DNA from 3 places in the Mesorhizobium sp. LNJC391B00 genome. Region 1 is predicted to be linked to each of the others. Evidence: riboswitches for the same ligand, from Rfam matches in the RefSeq annotation. Region 1 holds a riboswitch; each other region holds the start of a gene.
The links. Region 1 has a riboswitch for thiamine pyrophosphate ahead of X750_RS147445 (YkoF family thiamine/hydroxymethylpyrimidine-binding protein). Riboswitches for the same ligand answer to the same signal wherever they lie in the genome.
Positions count from the first base shown of each region.

Region 2: linked by a shared signal. The riboswitch ahead of thiB (thiamine ABC transporter substrate binding subunit) and the one ahead of X750_RS147445 (YkoF family thiamine/hydroxymethylpyrimidine-binding protein) in region 1 are both predicted to bind thiamine pyrophosphate.
Region 3: linked by a shared signal. The riboswitch ahead of thiC (phosphomethylpyrimidine synthase ThiC) and the one ahead of X750_RS147445 (YkoF family thiamine/hydroxymethylpyrimidine-binding protein) in region 1 are both predicted to bind thiamine pyrophosphate.

Region 1 is NZ_AYWI01000006.1:484,416-489,596, reverse strand. It holds gene X750_RS147420 (DUF1236 domain-containing protein) at 1-1, shown strand, start outside; gene X750_RS147425 (hypothetical protein) at 100-315, shown strand; gene X750_RS147430 (DUF2934 domain-containing protein) at 408-647, shown strand; gene X750_RS147435 (hypothetical protein) at 791-1,042, opposite strand; partial or broken gene X750_RS147440 (GSU2403 family nucleotidyltransferase fold protein) at 1,293-1,697, opposite strand; TPP riboswitch at 1,893-2,005, shown strand; gene X750_RS147445 (YkoF family thiamine/hydroxymethylpyrimidine-binding protein) at 1,996-2,604, shown strand; gene X750_RS147450 (ABC transporter permease) at 2,860-3,702, shown strand; gene X750_RS147455 (ABC transporter ATP-binding protein) at 3,699-4,481, shown strand; gene X750_RS147460 (ABC transporter substrate-binding protein) at 4,478-5,181, shown strand, end outside.
Region 2 is NZ_AYWI01000011.1:1,981-7,161, reverse strand. It holds gene thiQ (thiamine ABC transporter ATP-binding protein) at 1-291, opposite strand, end outside; gene thiP (thiamine/thiamine pyrophosphate ABC transporter permease) at 288-1,886, opposite strand; gene thiB (thiamine ABC transporter substrate binding subunit) at 2,107-3,114, opposite strand; TPP riboswitch at 3,158-3,272, opposite strand; gene X750_RS141660 (thiamine diphosphokinase) at 3,435-4,094, shown strand; gene X750_RS141665 (ABC-F family ATP-binding cassette domain-containing protein) at 4,096-5,181, shown strand, end outside.
Region 3 is NZ_AYWI01000006.1:34,075-39,255, forward strand. It holds gene hemA (5-aminolevulinate synthase) at 1-1,135, shown strand, start outside; gene X750_RS149285 (acetyl-CoA carboxylase biotin carboxylase subunit family protein) at 1,705-3,009, shown strand; TPP riboswitch at 3,233-3,349, shown strand; gene thiC (phosphomethylpyrimidine synthase ThiC) at 3,453-5,181, shown strand, end outside.

The DNA.
Region 1 (5,181 bases):
ACGCTCGACAACCTAACCATTCATCGGTGATACGGCCCTGTCGTTCTTCCTAAAAGGGCGGCAGGGCCGAATGACGAAGATGATGAAAGGAGAATTGCCATGTTGCCGCATGTCGAGACCCCGAACTCCGCCAATGTTGCGGCGTGTTGCGACAAGTTGCTGGCCGAGCGCAACACGGCGCTGTTATCGATGAAGGAAGCGATCGCGCTCCTGCGGGAGCGCACCGGCACCGATCGTTCGGATGCCGACCTCGCGGGGCTGATCGTCAAGAAAGCGGCGCTGCTCGGCGTTGCGGTGATTTCCGACCCGCGCTGAGATGTCTCGTCACTCAAGACGCCGGCCGAATTTTCGGCTAATGTTTTCGTGGAATCTGGACCAACCGACCGGACCCAACCACGGAGGCTTAAGTGACGGACGACAAACAGGACCGCATTCGCCAGCGCGCGCACGAGATTTGGGAAAAGGCCGGCCGGCCTGAAGGCGCGCATCAGGAACACTGGGAGCAGGCCACGGCTGAAGTCGATGGCGCGGTCGCCAAGCCAAAAAAGGCGGCGAAGAAAGCTGACGCCAAGCCCGCCAAGGCAGCCGCCAAGCCAAAGGCAGCGAAGCCTGCCGCCGCAAATTCCGGCAGAGCCAAATCGAAATAAGGCCAGTCGAAATAAAGCAAGGCCGGAATTCGCTGGCCGGGCCATCCTTGGCGCCCGCCGTTCAGGCGCGCCCGAGCCTCTCAACCTGACGAATTGCGCCTGCGATGGGCAGCGCAATTCCTTGTGTTTGGCGACAGGCGCCCTCATGCCTCCCAGGCATAACTCGACAGCGCAAAGCGAATACCGGCAGCTGTCATGGCCAGTTCGCATTCGGTGATCTGGCGCAGGTGGCGCAGATAGCGCGTCACGGTCTGTGGCAGCCAGCCGGCGCAGGCCTCGACATAGGCGCGGCTGTGAACAAGGGTGCCGGTCGACAGCCTCTCGTCCTTCTCGGCAACGACTTTCAGATATTGGCGGATGAAGCGGATGTCGTCGGCGATGTCCTGGCTGGCCATTCGCCAGGCCCCGGCGAGGCGTTCGCACTGATCGAATGACAAGGGCAACATAGGGGGCGGCAATAAAGGCGGCGGCAACGACGGGGGTGACAGCAAAGGACGAGAGAGATCGGCGAAGGCAACATGGTTCGCTGTGCTCAAGGACATTCCTCTCTGCGAAAAGAGATATCGTACTTTATGTACGAATGAGCGTCAAGCCAATTTCGTACGATTGGGACGATGGAAATGAATATAGCAGCGGTCGCTTCAGCTAATCCCGCATCGTGAATCCTTCAGCAGTCGCACCAATTTCGCGGAGGGATTTCCCCAGGATGGTGTTGACTGTTTCCCTCGTGGCGGCGTCGAACAGGTTCAAGCCGCCCCGGATCGTCTCGCGCCAGTTTTCGCCCCTCTCCCACGCTTCCATGAAGGCGAAGGCAAGGTCGTCCTGGCGACGCGTGGCTTCGAGCGCTTGGGTCAGCAGGCGCGCTTGATGGAGATCCTTCTCCCGCTTGGCGCCAGCGCTCGGCCCGCGTCGCGAGGCGACGATCAGCTTGTGGATGGCGTAGCGCTGGGGCGAGGGGACCAGCACAGGCAAGCCCGAGCGATGCAGCAGCACAGTTCGGATGGGGTCGCGGATAAGGAAATCCAGAAACCGTAAGGGCTGCGCGGAGGCTCTGCCGTTTTCTTATAATTACGTTTATCAGCTTGAATTTCAACGCAGTTATAAGAAATTCGTGGAAATCTTATAACGCAACGAACTGACGAGTCGCTCTGAACGCCCGGGCGCCCGGCCCGTCTGGCCCAAAACACTTTGCCGCAGTGCCTTCAACAAACGGCTTCCCCACTGTCGCGAACAATGCTTTAACCCGCTCATCCACAGGGGTGCTCCGTATGGTCGGGGCTGAGATGAGGGCGGCAAGCCTTCGGACCCTAAAGCTGATCTGGATAATACCAGCGGAGCGAGGCGGGCGATGTTTTCAGGCGCACAGATTTCCCTTTATCCCATGACCGACGATTTCGTCGGCGTCATCCTCGGCGCGCTCGGCGCGCTCGATCCCTGGCGCGACCGGCTGCGGATCGAAACCGATGACATCTCGACCCTTATGGTCGGGCCGCCCGAGGTGCTGTTTCCCGCCATGCGCGACCTGTTCGTCGCGGCGGCCAAAAGCGGCAAGCACTGCGTGCTTTCGGCGGCGGTCTCGCGCGGCTGTCCGGGCGAGCCCGACGATCCGATCTGCCGCTCCGACGAGACCGGCGGCCCCGCCATTCCGCTGGACGAGCGCAAGATCGCCGCGATCCGCGCTGTCCAGGCCACGCCGTCGACCGGCCAGCCGGTGGCGGCGCAGTTCTCGCTCTACGTTATGGGCACGGGCGACCATATGGACGAGATCTACGGCTGCATCGATTTCCTGAAACAGTCCGGCGTCTTTGAGCGCTCAAAGAACTTCTGCACCAAATTGCGTGGCGATGCCGGTGCGGTGTTTGCCACGCTCAACGAGGCCTTCTGCCGCTTCGGCCCCGGCGCCGGCCACGTCACCCTCGACATCACGATCTCGGCGAACAGCCCGAGCGCCGTCTGAGCCGCGGCTCAAGCGTCGTTCCTCGAGGATATTGCCGTGGCTGGTTTATCTGACCCATTGCGTGGAGGAGATGCCTCTGACACCTCAGCACAAAGAGGAGGGGAGCCATTGGCGATTGGCGAAGACCGCGATGCCCACGAATCTCCCCCCTCGAGCAGGAGATGGCCGGCAGGCCAGAGGGGGTCCCAGCGCGTGGAGCGCCGACGTCCTTTTCGCATCGGCAAGGCGTGGGCGCTCTATGCGAGACGACCCCCTCTGTCGCCTTCGGCGACATCTCCCCCTCGAGGGGGGAGATTAGCCGCAGCCATCGCCAAGACCATCCCCGCCGCCTGCGCCTCCGCCCTGCTCCTCGCGGCGTGGGAGCTCTACGCCCGCTATGGTGGCGCTGCGCCCACCATGCTGCCGGCGCCGTCGCGCGTGCTGCAGCAGGCCTGGGAGCATCGCGCCGCCCTTGCCGACAACACGCTGCCCACCATCCGCGCCACATCAGCCGGCTTCGCCTGCTCGTTGGTCGCTGCCTTCGTGCTTTCGGCGCTGGTCGATTTCTTGGCCCCGCTGCGCCGCGCGCTGTTTCCGCTGCTGATCGTCAGCCAGACCTTGCCGCTGGTCGCGATCGCGCCGCTCATCGTGCTGTGGTTCGGCTTCGGGCTGATGCCAAAAATCCTGCTTGTGGCGCTCGTTACCTTCTTCCCGATGATGGTGGCGCTGGTCGAGGGTTTTGCCGCGACCAGCAAGGCGATTTCGCAGATGCTCGCCACCATGGGGGCAGGGCGCTGGCGCATCTTCTGGCTGGCGCGCCTGCCTTCGGCGCTGCCCTATTTCTTCGCCGGGCTGCGCATCTCCATCACCTACGCCGTCGTCGGCGCGATCTTCGCCGAATATGCGGGGGCGGCGAAGGGGCTGGGCATCTACATGCTCAATGCCAAGAACAACTTTCGGCCCGATCTGGTGCTCGCCGCGGTCGCCGTCAGCGCCGCGCTCACGCTTGTCTTGTTCGCCATTGCGGTGCTCGTCCAGCGCTTCGCCATGCCTTGGGAGAATGCAGGGAGCGAAAGCCGCGACGGCAAGGTTGAAGCTGCAGAAGAGAACCGTCAATGACGCGGCTCGAACTCCGGGACATCAGGAAGAACTTCGGCGCGCTTGAGGTGCTCGCCGGCATTTCGCTTCATGTCGCGGCCGGCGAGTTCGTCTCCATCCTCGGCCCTTCCGGCGCCGGCAAGTCGACGCTGTTCCAGTTGCTGACCGGCGCGCTGAAAGGCGAGGGCGACATGCGCTTCGACGGCGCGCCATTGCAGGGCAGCCCCTTCGCCTTCATGCCGCAGCGCGACGCGCTGATGCCGTGGCGACGCGTCATCGACAATGTGACGCTGGGGCTGGAGGTGCAGGGCATGAAGCGCCGCGAGGCGCGCGCGTCCGTTGCGCCATTGTTCGCTGAGTTCGGCCTTGCCGGTTTCGAGCGCGCCTGGCCGGCCGAGCTTTCCGGCGGCATGCGCCAGCGCGCCGCCCTTTTGCGCACCGTGGTGCAGCAGCGCGACATGCTGCTGCTCGACGAGCCCTTTGGCGCGCTGGATGCACTGACCCGCGCGGGTATGCAGCGCTGGCTGGAAGGCATGTGGCAGCGCCACCGCTGGACCGCGCTGCTGATCACCCATGACGTGCGCGAAGCCGTCTACCTCTCCGATCGAATCTATCTGATGTCGGCGCGGCCGGCCCGCATCATCGGCGAGATTGCCGTGCCGCTGCCGCGCCCGCGCACCACCGGCAGCGATGCCGCGCGCCAGGCCGCCGCGCTCGAAGCCGACATCCTCGACACGCTGCTCAATCCCGGGACTGACCGGGGCTTGTTTCCGCAGACCGCTCAAAGGAGTTTTTCATGACCGAATTCACACGCCGGCAGGCTTTGCTGCTGACGCTGGCCGCCGGATTGCCGCTGGCCTCGCGCGCTCATGCGGCTGCGCAAAAAATCACCGTCGCGCTCGACTGGACGGTCAACACCAACCATGTCGGCCTGTTCGTTGCCCGCGACAAAGGGTTCTACCACGAGGCCGGGCTCGATGTTGAGATCCTGCCCTATGGCGATACTGGCGCCGGCACGCTGGTCGCCAACCGCATCGCCGATTTCGGCATTGCCGGCGTCGGCCTGTTCACCCAGCGGGCTGCCGGCGCCGATCTCAAGGCGGTCTACGCCGTGGTCCAGCAGGAGACCGGCCGGTTGGTCTTCAACGCGGATCGCGGCGAGATCAAGAGTCCCAGGAATCTCGACGGTCTGACCTATGGCGGCTTCGGCAGCGCCTGGGAAAACACGCTGATCTCGACCATCATCCGCCACGATGGCGGCAAGGGCGTTTTCGAGACGGTGACATTAGGCACCTCGGCCTATGAGGCGCTGGCCAACGGCTCGGTCGACTTCACGCTGGAGGTCTCGACCTGGGAAGGCGTCGCTGCCGAGTTGAAAGGCGTCAGGCAGCGCGGCTTCCGCTACGCCGACTACGGCGTGCCCGACGAGCACACCACCTTGATCGCCTCCAGTGATGCCTATCTCCAGGCAAATCCAAAGGCGGCGTCATCCTTTCTCGA
Region 2 (5,181 bases), on a different contig from region 1:
CACCGAGAGATGAGCAAACAGATTGTTTTCCTGGAATACCATCGACACCGGCCGCGCCGAAGGCGGCTTGGCGCCGACATCGGCGGCGCCGATCAGCACGCGACCGGACTCCGGCGTCTCGAAACCAGCCACCAGATTGAGCAAGGTCGATTTGCCCGAACCACTTGCCCCCATGATGGCGGTGATCTTAGATGTATGGAATTCGACATCGAACAGGAATGACGTTTCGCCATAGCTGAACGAGACCTTGTCCAGCCGGACAGTCGTGCCTTTCTCCACAGCGGACGTCACGATCTCTCTCCCCGTCCCAGCCAGTCTGCCGCGACCACCAATGCAAGGCAGACCGCCCCGAGCAGCAAAGCCAGCCCGGCAGCATCGGCCGTGCGATAGCTGCCCATGCGCGCCAGCAGGAGATAGGGCAAGGTCTGCACCGAATCGCTGCCGAACAGCGCGATGACGCCGAGATCGCCGAGCGACAGCGCCATGGCGAAGGCAAAGCCGGTGGCCAGCGGCCGCCGGAGCGATGGCCAGTCGACCAGAAGCAGCCGGTTCCAGCCCGCAATGCCGAGCTGCGCGCACAGCTTTTCGTGGCGCTCGCTCGCCGCATCATAGGCCGGGCGCATCGCGCGGATGGCAAAGGGCATCGCCATCACCGCATTGACGGTGACGACCATGACCGGAGCGATGGCAAAGACATCGCTGACCGTGCGCAGCAGGAGAAACCAGCCGGCGCCGATGACAATGGGCGGCACGACGAGGACGAAGCCGGCGCCGGTGTCGGTGGCATGTTCGAGCAATGAACGGGCACTGGACCGGCGGCGCAGCGACAGTGCCCGCCGAGCCATGATCAGCGACAGCGACAGCGCCACCGAAAGTAGCGCCGCCGAGAGGGCGAGACCGGCGCTGGTCAGGGTCGCCTGACGCACGGCACTCTCGCCCGCCAGCCGGCCGAGATCGGCGTCGAGGCCGGACGCGACGGTGGCCGCCATTGGTCCGGCGACGAACAGCAAGGCGAGCACGATCAGGACGGCGTTGAACGCTGTTTCTGCTTTGCCGGCCAAGTGATAGCGGCGCGGCGCGACAGGCAAATTGGCGTCGCCGGTCACATTGGCGCCGAGCCGCGTCAGCGCCGGCATGACGGCAAAAGTCAGCGCGATCTGCAGCACCGTCAGCGTCACCGCCCGCGCCGGATCGAAGTCGAAACGCAGTGCCTGATAGATGGCGACTTCCAGCGTCGTCGCCGCCGGCCCGCCGCCGAGGATCAGGACGATGGTGAAGGAGGTGATGCAAAGCATGAAGACAAGCCCCGCGACGCCCGGCAGCGCGGCGCGCAGCACCGGCCACTCGATCAGCCGGAAGGCTGGCCTCGCCCCCATGCCGAGCTGGCTCGCCAGCCGCCATTGATCGGCCGGCACCGTGCCCAGCGCTTCGAGGAACAGCCGGGTGGCCAGCGGCAGGTTGAAGAAGACGTGGGCGACGAGGATGCCCGGCAGCCCATAGATGTCGGGCCAGCTCTGGCCACCGATCGCGGCGAAATAACCGGCGCGGCCATAGAGCGCCAGTATGCCCAGCGCTGCGACAATCGCCGGCAAGGCAAGGGGCACAGTAAACAGCTGCAGGATGAAGCCGCGTCCGAAGAAGCGCGGATGCCGCGACAGCGCGCGGGCGACGAACAGCGCCGGTACGACGGAAAGCAGCATCGAGAGCGCAGCCTGCCAGAGCGTGAAGCGGACAACGCGCAGGAGATAGAGGTCAAAGGCGGACGCGGCGCCGGAAAGGTCGTGCGCGCCTTCGCGGATAAGGCCGGCGAAGGCGCCACCGATCAGCAGCGCGATTGCCGCAAGCGCGACAATGCCGGCCGTGATGCGGGGGTCAGAGCGTTGCACTCTTTACCGGGCGTCGCGTTCCTTCGCGCCCCCCTCTGTCCTGCCGGACATCTCCCCCACAAGGGGGGAGACCAGCTATTTCCGCGCCCCGCTTATTCCTGCAACCTTGGCGACTGGCGAAATCGCCGACGATAGCCAATCTCCCCCCTCGTGGGGGAGATGTCCGGCAGGACAGAGGGGGGCGCCGTAGGGCACTCATCTTTCGATCATACAGCCAAAGCTACTTGCTCATCACCGCCAGCCATTCATCCACCCAGGCCTTGCGATTTGCCGCGACCTCTTCCGGGCTGAACAGCAAGGTCTTCGCCGGCTTGACCAGCCTATCAAAAGCCGGATTGAGCGGCTTGTCGGTTTTCCCGGCCGGGAACATCCAGTTGGTCTCCGGAATGACATCCTGGAATTTCGGCCCGGTCATGAAGGCCAGGAACTTCGCCGCCAGCGGGCTCTTCGCGCCCGTGGTGGTGATGCCGGCGACCTCGACCTGCAGATACTCGCCCTCCTCGAACGACGCCGCCTGGAAGCGCCCGGTGTTCTCGGCCACCATGTGGTAGGCCGGCGACGTCGTATAGGAAAGCACCATCGGCGCCTCGCCCTTGGTGAACAGGCCATAGGCCTCGCTCCAGCCAGGCGTCACCGTCAGCACTTTGCCCTTGAGTTTCGCCCAGGCTTCCGGCGCCTTGTCGCCATAGACCGACTTGACCCACAGCAGCAGGCCGAGGCCCGGCGTCGACGTCCTCGGATCCTGGATGACGATCTTGTCGGCGGCATCGCCCTCGACCAGTTCCTTCAGGCTCTTCGGCGGGCTCTTCAGCTTTTCGGTGTCGTAGACGACGGCGAAATAACCATAATCATAGGGCACGAAAGTGTCGTCGCTCCAGCCGCCCGGCACGTTGTTTTCAGCCACCGCGCCATGTCGGACAAACAGGCCGGAAGCCTTGGCTTCCGCGGTGAGGTTGGTGTCGAGGCCAAGCACGATATCTGCTTTGGTCGAGGCACCTTCGAGCTTGACGCGGTTGAGCAGCGCGACGCCGTCGGCGACCGAGACGAAGTCGACGCTGCAGCCGCACTCGGCCTCGAATTCCTTCTTCACCTGGGGGCCTGGACCCCAGTCGGCAGTGAAACTCTCATAGGTATAGATCGTGAGTTTTTCCTGCGCGCACGCAGGGCTTGCCAGTAGCGAAACAGCAAGCCCCAGCGCTGGGACAAGACGGGACAAAAAAATGCGCATCGGCGCCTCCTTCATTCGTGTTGAAAGGAATTGAGGCGTCGGGCTGTCCGAAGCGTCTAATCCCTCCGCCGGTACAAACCGGATCAGGTTCAGCGGGTTGGCGAGACTGCCTCTCAGCCGGTCCGCGAAGATCGCGTCCGGCACCCCGTTAGAGCGTTTCGACACATAGGCCCGGCCAAGGTGCCACGCAAGCGGAAGTTTGCCCGAGCATGATCCCGGAAAGTGGAATCCGTTTCCGGAAAAAGATCATGCTCCAACAAAGAGTGACGGTGCCGCTCGGCCTTCCGTTTCGTCGGCGGGGCTGGTAAGGGCCAGCGGATATGAGCACATTCACCATCCTGCTTGGCGGCGATCTCGTCCGCACGCCGCGGCTCGACCGCCAGGTCGCGGGCACGCGCGTCATCGCCGCCGACGCCGGCATCGGTCATTGCCGCCTGATCGGCCTGATGCCGGAGCTGTGGGTCGGCGATTTCGATTCTGTGCCGGCGGACCTGCCTGCCGATCTCGCCGCCGTGCCGCGGGAGGTGTTTCCTCCCGAAAAGGACAAGACCGATGGCGAACTGGCGATCGCGGCGGCATTGGAACGCGGCGCCACCAGCCTGGTGCTGGCCGGCGCTTTCGGCGGCAAGCGCGCCGACCACGCCTTCCTGCATCTGGCGCTCAGCCTTCAACTGGCAGAGACAGGCACAAAAGTGCTGTTGACCAGCGGAGCGCAGGAAGGCGCCCCTTTGCTGCCCGGCAAGGCCGGCTTCGACTATGCCGACGGAACGCTGTTTTCGGTGCTCGGCTTTTCCGATCTTTCGGGCCTCACCGTGTCCGGCGCGAAGTGGCCGCTCGACCATGTCGAGGTCGTGTTCGGCTCGTCGCTGACCATCTCGAACGAGGTCAAGTCCAACAAGACCGGGGGCGGCCTCGAAATTGAGCTCGGCCATGGCCGCGCGCTGCTGCTCGCCCACCCCTACCCCTTGCCTGAAAGCTGACATGGCCCCGCCCCTTCTCAACCTCGACGGCATAAGACTGACCTTTGGCGGCACGCCGCTGCTCGATGGCGCCGAACTGACGGCGTCCGCCGGTGACAAGATCGCGCTCGTCGGCCGCAACGGCTCCGGCAAGTCGACGCTCCTGAAGATTGCCGCCGGTCTGATCGAGCCGCAAGACGGCGAGGTCTTCCGCCAGCCTTCGGCAACGGTGCGCTATCTCCCGCAAATGCCCGACATGGACGGCTTTGCCAATGTGCGTGCCTATGTCGAGGCCGGGCTTGGGCCTGCCGACGATCCCTACCGCGCCACATATCTGATGGAGCATCTCGGCCTCGCCGGCACGGAGAACCCCAACGATCTCTCCGGTGGCGAGGCGCGCCGCGCAGCACTTGCCCGCGTCATGGCGCCCGAACCCGATATTCTGCTGCTTGACGAGCCGACCAACCATCTCGATTTGTCGATCATCGAATGGCTGGAAGAGGAGCTCGTCCGGACGTCTTCGGCGCTGATCGTCATCTCGCACGACCGTCGCTTCCTCGAACGCGTCTCGCGCGCCACTGTCTGGCTCGACCGTGGCCAGACCCGCCGCCTCGACAAGGGCTTTGGCCATTTCGAGGAATGGCGCGACCTTGTGCTGGAAGAGGAAGAGCGCGAACAGCACAAGCTCGGCCGCCAGATCGTGCGCGAGGAGCATTGGCTGCGCTATGGCGTGACGGCTCGCCGCAAGCGCAACATGCGCCGCCTGGGCGAACTGCAGACCATGCGCCAGCGTTTTCGCGGCCATCGCGGCGCCGAGGGCTCGGCCACCATGGTGGCCAGCGACGCCGCCGAATCCGGCAAGCTGGTGATCGAGGCCAAGAACATCGAGAAGAGTTTTGGCGACCTGACCGTGGTCAAGGGCTTCTCGACCCGCATCCAGCGCGGCGATCGCGTCGGCCTTGTCGGGCCGAACGGCGCCGGCAAGACGACGCTGTTGAAGATGCTTACCGGCGAGATGAAGCCCGATGCCGGCTCGGTGCGGCTCGGCACCAATCTGGAAATCGCCAGGCTCGACCAGGAGCGCGAGGCGGTCGATCCGGCCGAGACC
Region 3 (5,181 bases), 450 kb from region 1:
GGAGCGTCAGTCTGGCAACTTCCCAAAGGCCTGGCTCAATAGGCCCGACGGCCGAAAAGAGATAACCATTTGGTGCACTAATGATTATCTCGGTATGGGGCAGCACCCCAAAGTGCTATCGGCAATGAAGCGCGCCATCGATGCCAACGGCGCAGGATCGGGAGGATCCCGCAACATTGGTGGCACCAACCATTATCACGTGTTGCTCGAGCGGGAGCTTGCAGGTTTCCACAATAAGGAAGCAGGATTGATTTTTGTTTCCGGCTTCAGCTCAAACGATTCATCATTGAGTACATTGGCATCTTTGATGCCGGACACAATTATTTTTTCTGACGAGCACAACCACGCTTCAATTATTAGTGGATGCCGCAACAGCCGGGCCGAAAAGCGCGTCTTCCGGCATAACGACGTTGCGCATTTGCGGGAGCTTCTGCGCAGTGTAAATCCTGCAAGACCCAAGATCATTGTTTTTGAATCGGTATATTCAATGGACGGTGACATTTCACCGATCAAAGATATCTGTGACATGGCGGACGAATTTGGCGCAATGACGTTTCTGGATGAAGTTCATGCATCGGGAATGTACGGTCCGAAAGGCGCCGGCATTGCCGCGGAACTTGGCATCATGGATCGTCCAACCATCATCGAAGGAACGCTAGGTAAGGCGTTCGGCTCGATGGGGGGTTATGTGACCGGACCTGCCTCCATTGTTGATAGCATACGAAGCTTCTCGATCGGTTTCATTTTCACCACGGCGCTTGCGCCAGCCCTAGCGGCTGGTGCGCTGGCAGCGCTGCGCCATCTTCGCGATTCAGATTCAGAACGAATTGATCTGCACCGGAAAACGAAACTTTTAGTCGGACTGCTGAAAGAGGCGGGCATCCCCGTCATGCCGACCCGAAGCCACATCATTCCTGTGCTTATTGGTGATCCATTCCGTTGCAAGGAAGCGTCCCGCCAGCTTCTAGATCAGCATGGAATATACGTTCAGCCAATTCTGGCGCCGAGTGTTCCGGTGGGAACCGAGCGGTTCAGGGTGACGGTTACGCCTGCCCATAGTACGACAGATATTCGGACGTTCGTCGATGCGCTCAGGCAGGTTCTGCAGCGGGACAATCTTGGCAAGGCTGCCTAATGTAAATGCTGGGAACGACAGGGCGCGCAGCCTCAGACCTGATTATATCAGCCGGGCTCGCCGAGGTGGAAGCGGCGGTCCGCGATCCGGTTCTGACGCCCGATCGCATCTTCGAATGTCAACGGAAAGCAGTTCCGTAACCCGCAATGACAGCTTTCGCGATCTTAAATGATGTGACTCCATGATTGAATGGGGCCGTTTGACGACTCGCTGCTTACACATCGGGCCGGTTCCAGATTCAGGGCTCACCATGAGCCGGTATGACCAGAGCGCATGTTCTTGTGCTGCGAGTTTGATGTGGCTTGGCGTGCCTACCCGAGGGGTAGGTCACGCCCAGGCCCACGGGATCACACACCAACCCCAGCTAACCTGGTTTGAACGGAGCAAGCCTCCGACGCCGCCCTAATCAACAACGCTGCAACAGATCCTTCAAATCAATTTACAAGATTTTTACAACCGTCAGTCGTTGACAATGGTACGGCACCGCGAGTCTGAGGTCCGGCACGGCCATAAAAGTGACGCCGGTACCCTCGGACCGCCGCCAGCACGCAACATCGGGATTAACAGCAATGGTAAGAAGAAGAGCGCTCATATTGGTCGAAGGCCATAGGGGTACTGGTCAGCTATACGTCCAAGCGGCTCAGTGTCTTGGTCTTCATCCAATTACTCTGACGGCTGATCCACCTCGGTACGACTATCTTTCGGCGGAAAACGTTGAGGCAATCCGTGTCGACACTGGCAATCTCGAAGCGTTGGTCCGCGAATCTTCGCGGCTGCGTGCTACCCACGACATTGCTGGCATTACTGGCTTTGCCGGGGACCATGAATCGATCTATGCGACAGTTGGCAAGCTTTGCCGGCATTTCGATCTACCGGGACCGAACCCTGAATCGATTGAACGAAGCTGCGACAAATTCAAGCAACGCCAACTCCTCGCGCAGGCCGGCGTTCCAATACCGGCTTATCGGTTGGCAACGAATGCGGCGGAGGTAGAAAGCTCGGCTGCAGAGATCGGCCTGCCCGTGATTCTTAAGCCGGCAGTAGGCAGCGGCAGCATCGGTGTCCGATTGTGCCGCAGCCTCGAAGACGTAGCCGAACATACGACCTATCTATTGGGCGGAAAGCACATATGGCGGTCTACACCGAAAATACTCGTCGAAGAATTCGCACAGGGCCCGTTCTATAGCATTAATGTTATGGGGAATGAGGTCGTTGCGATTTGCGCCAATGACTTTGGTCCCCTCCCCCATTTCGTCATACGTGAGGTGACATATCCGGCCCTGCTAACCGATCAGGAGCGTGAGCGCATCGCCGATGTTTCGCTGAGCTGTTTGCGGGCTCTCGGCCTTGGCTGGGGGCCAACTAACATTGAACTCCGGTGCACGAAACGCGGTCCAGTTGTCATTGAAGTCAATCCGCGTCTTAGTGGCGCGCCCGACCCTCAACTGGTCCAGTTAGCTTACGGTGTCGACCTCGTCACCGAGCACATCAAGCTTGTCATTGGCGAGGAATGGGATCTGCGCAAAAAGCATTCACATACTGCGGCCGCGCGATTCCTGCTTCCTGATCAAGATGGCACCCTGGACTGGATTGGTGGCGACACTCAGGCAGCTGCTATATCAGGTGTGGCCGAGGTCAAATTGAATGTTGAACCCAAGACACCGATCGTCAGGAAGGGGGATTTCCGAGACTGGATTGGACATGTCATTGCCACTTCGCCCAGCCGTGCTGAAACCGAGGGCGCCCTTCAGCGAGCGGTCGACTTGATCGATTGGTCGATCACCCCTTTTCCGGCGACAATAGGAGGTGATCGAGAGCACGATGTTTGTGGGGCGTTCGGGCGGCCCACCAGTTCTGTTCCGATCAGGCATTGACGGCTTAAGATCCTTGAAACGCAGCAGTTCCGTCTACGTCAATGTCACATCAAGTTTGACGAGGCAAATGCAGCTTTGGCCACACCTGCCCTATCTCCCGCGGAACTTCTCCGCGACCCGTGGCGAGGCCGTCGGCCCAATTTGGGCCCAATTTGATTGCCGCCCACCGCCGCCGCAGGACGAACATGCGCTTGACAAGACAACCCCGGCCCGTTCAACCTGAGGCATTCACCAGGGGAGTCCCGGCAAGGGGCTGAGATACTGCTGGCTTTCGCGGCGCAGTGACCCGTTGAACCTGATCCAGTTCATACTGGCGTAGGGACGGTGCAAGCGCTTTGCGGGAGTTTACGCCCGAGGTCCTGTTTCGGCAGGTCGACAGAAGCGTCTTTTCATCCTTCCGGCACAGAACTGGGTCTCCAATGCAAGAGCAAAGGAGCCTCAAGATGAATGCCCTCACCCCCGCCGTCTCGACGGGACCGCTGCCCGCCTCGCGTAAGATCCACAAGCCGGGCGCTCTCCACCCACAGATCAGGGTGCCGATGCGCGAAATCTCCGTCCATCCGACAGCCGGCGAGCCGCCCGTTACCGTCTACGATCCGTCGGGCCCCTATACCGATCCGGCTGTCGAAACCAGCATCGAAAAGGGCCTCGCCCGGCTTCGCCACGAATGGATCTTGGCGCGCGGCGATGTCGAGGACTGTGACGGCCGCCATGTCCGGCCGGAGGACAACGGATTCGCGACGGGCGAACGCCTGACGCCGGAATTTCCCATCCGCCACCGACCGCTCAGGGCCAAAGCAGGCAAGGCGGTGACGCAGCTTGCCTATGCGCGCGCCGGCATCATCACACCCGAAATGGAGTTCGTTGCCATTCGCGAGAACCTTGGTCGCGAGATCCTGCGCGGCAAGCTTGAGCGCGACGGCGAGGCTTTCGGCGCGACGCTGCCCGATTTCGTCACGCCCGAATTCGTGCGTGACGAGGTGGCGCGCGGACGGGCGATCATTCCCGCCAACATCAACCATCCCGAGAGCGAGCCAATGATCATCGGCCGCAATTTCCTGGTCAAGATCAACGCCAATATCGGCAACTCCGCCGTCACATCGTCGATGGCGGAAGAGGTCGAAAAGATGGTGTGGGCGATCCGCTGGGGCGCCGATACGGTGATGGACCTGTCGACCGGCCGCAACATCCACAACATCCGCGACTGGATCGTGCGCAACGCGCCGGTGCCGATCGGCACGGTGCCGCTCTACCAGGCGCTCGAAAAGGTCGGCGGCATTGCCGAGGATCTGACCTGGGAGGTCTACCGCGACACGCTGATCGAACAGGCCGAGCAAGGCGTCGACTATTTCACCATCCACGCCGGCGTGCGGCTGCATTACATCCCGCTGACCGTCGACCGGGTGACGGGTATCGTCTCGCGCGGCGGCTCAATCATGGCCAAATGGTGCCTGCACCATCACCGGGAAAGCTTCCTCTACGAGCACTTCGCCGAGATCTGCGAGATCGCCAGAGCCTACGACGTCTCCTTCTCGCTCGGCGACGGCCTTCGTCCAGGCTCGATCGCCGATGCCAACGACGCGGCGCAGTTCGCCGAGCTGGAAACGCTCGGCGAGCTGACGCAGATCGCCTGGGCGAAGGATTGCCAAGTGATGATCGAGGGGCCTGGCCACGTGCCGATGCACAAAATCAAGGCGAACATGGACAAGCAACTCGCCGTCTGCGACGAGGCGCCGTTCTATACGCTCGGACCGCTGACGACCGACATCGCGCCGGGCTACGACCACATCACCTCAGGCATCGGCGCCGCGATGATCGGCTGGTTCGGCACCGCCATGCTCTGCTACGTCACGCCCAAGGAGCATCTCGGCCTTCCCGATCGCAGCGACGTCAAGATCGGCGTGATCACCTACAAGATAGCCGCCCACGCCGCCGACCTGGCGAAGGGCCATCCGGCAGCGAAAGTCAGGGATGATGCGCTTTCGCGCGCGCGCTTCGAGTTCCGCTGGGAGGACCAGTTCAACCTGTCGCTCGACCCGGAAACCGCGCGGTCCTTCCACGACCAGACCTTGCCCAAGGAGGCGCACAAGGTGGCGCATTTCTGCTCGATGTGCGGGCCGAAATTCTGCTCCATGCGTATCTCTCACGACATCCGCGCCGAGGCACAGAAAG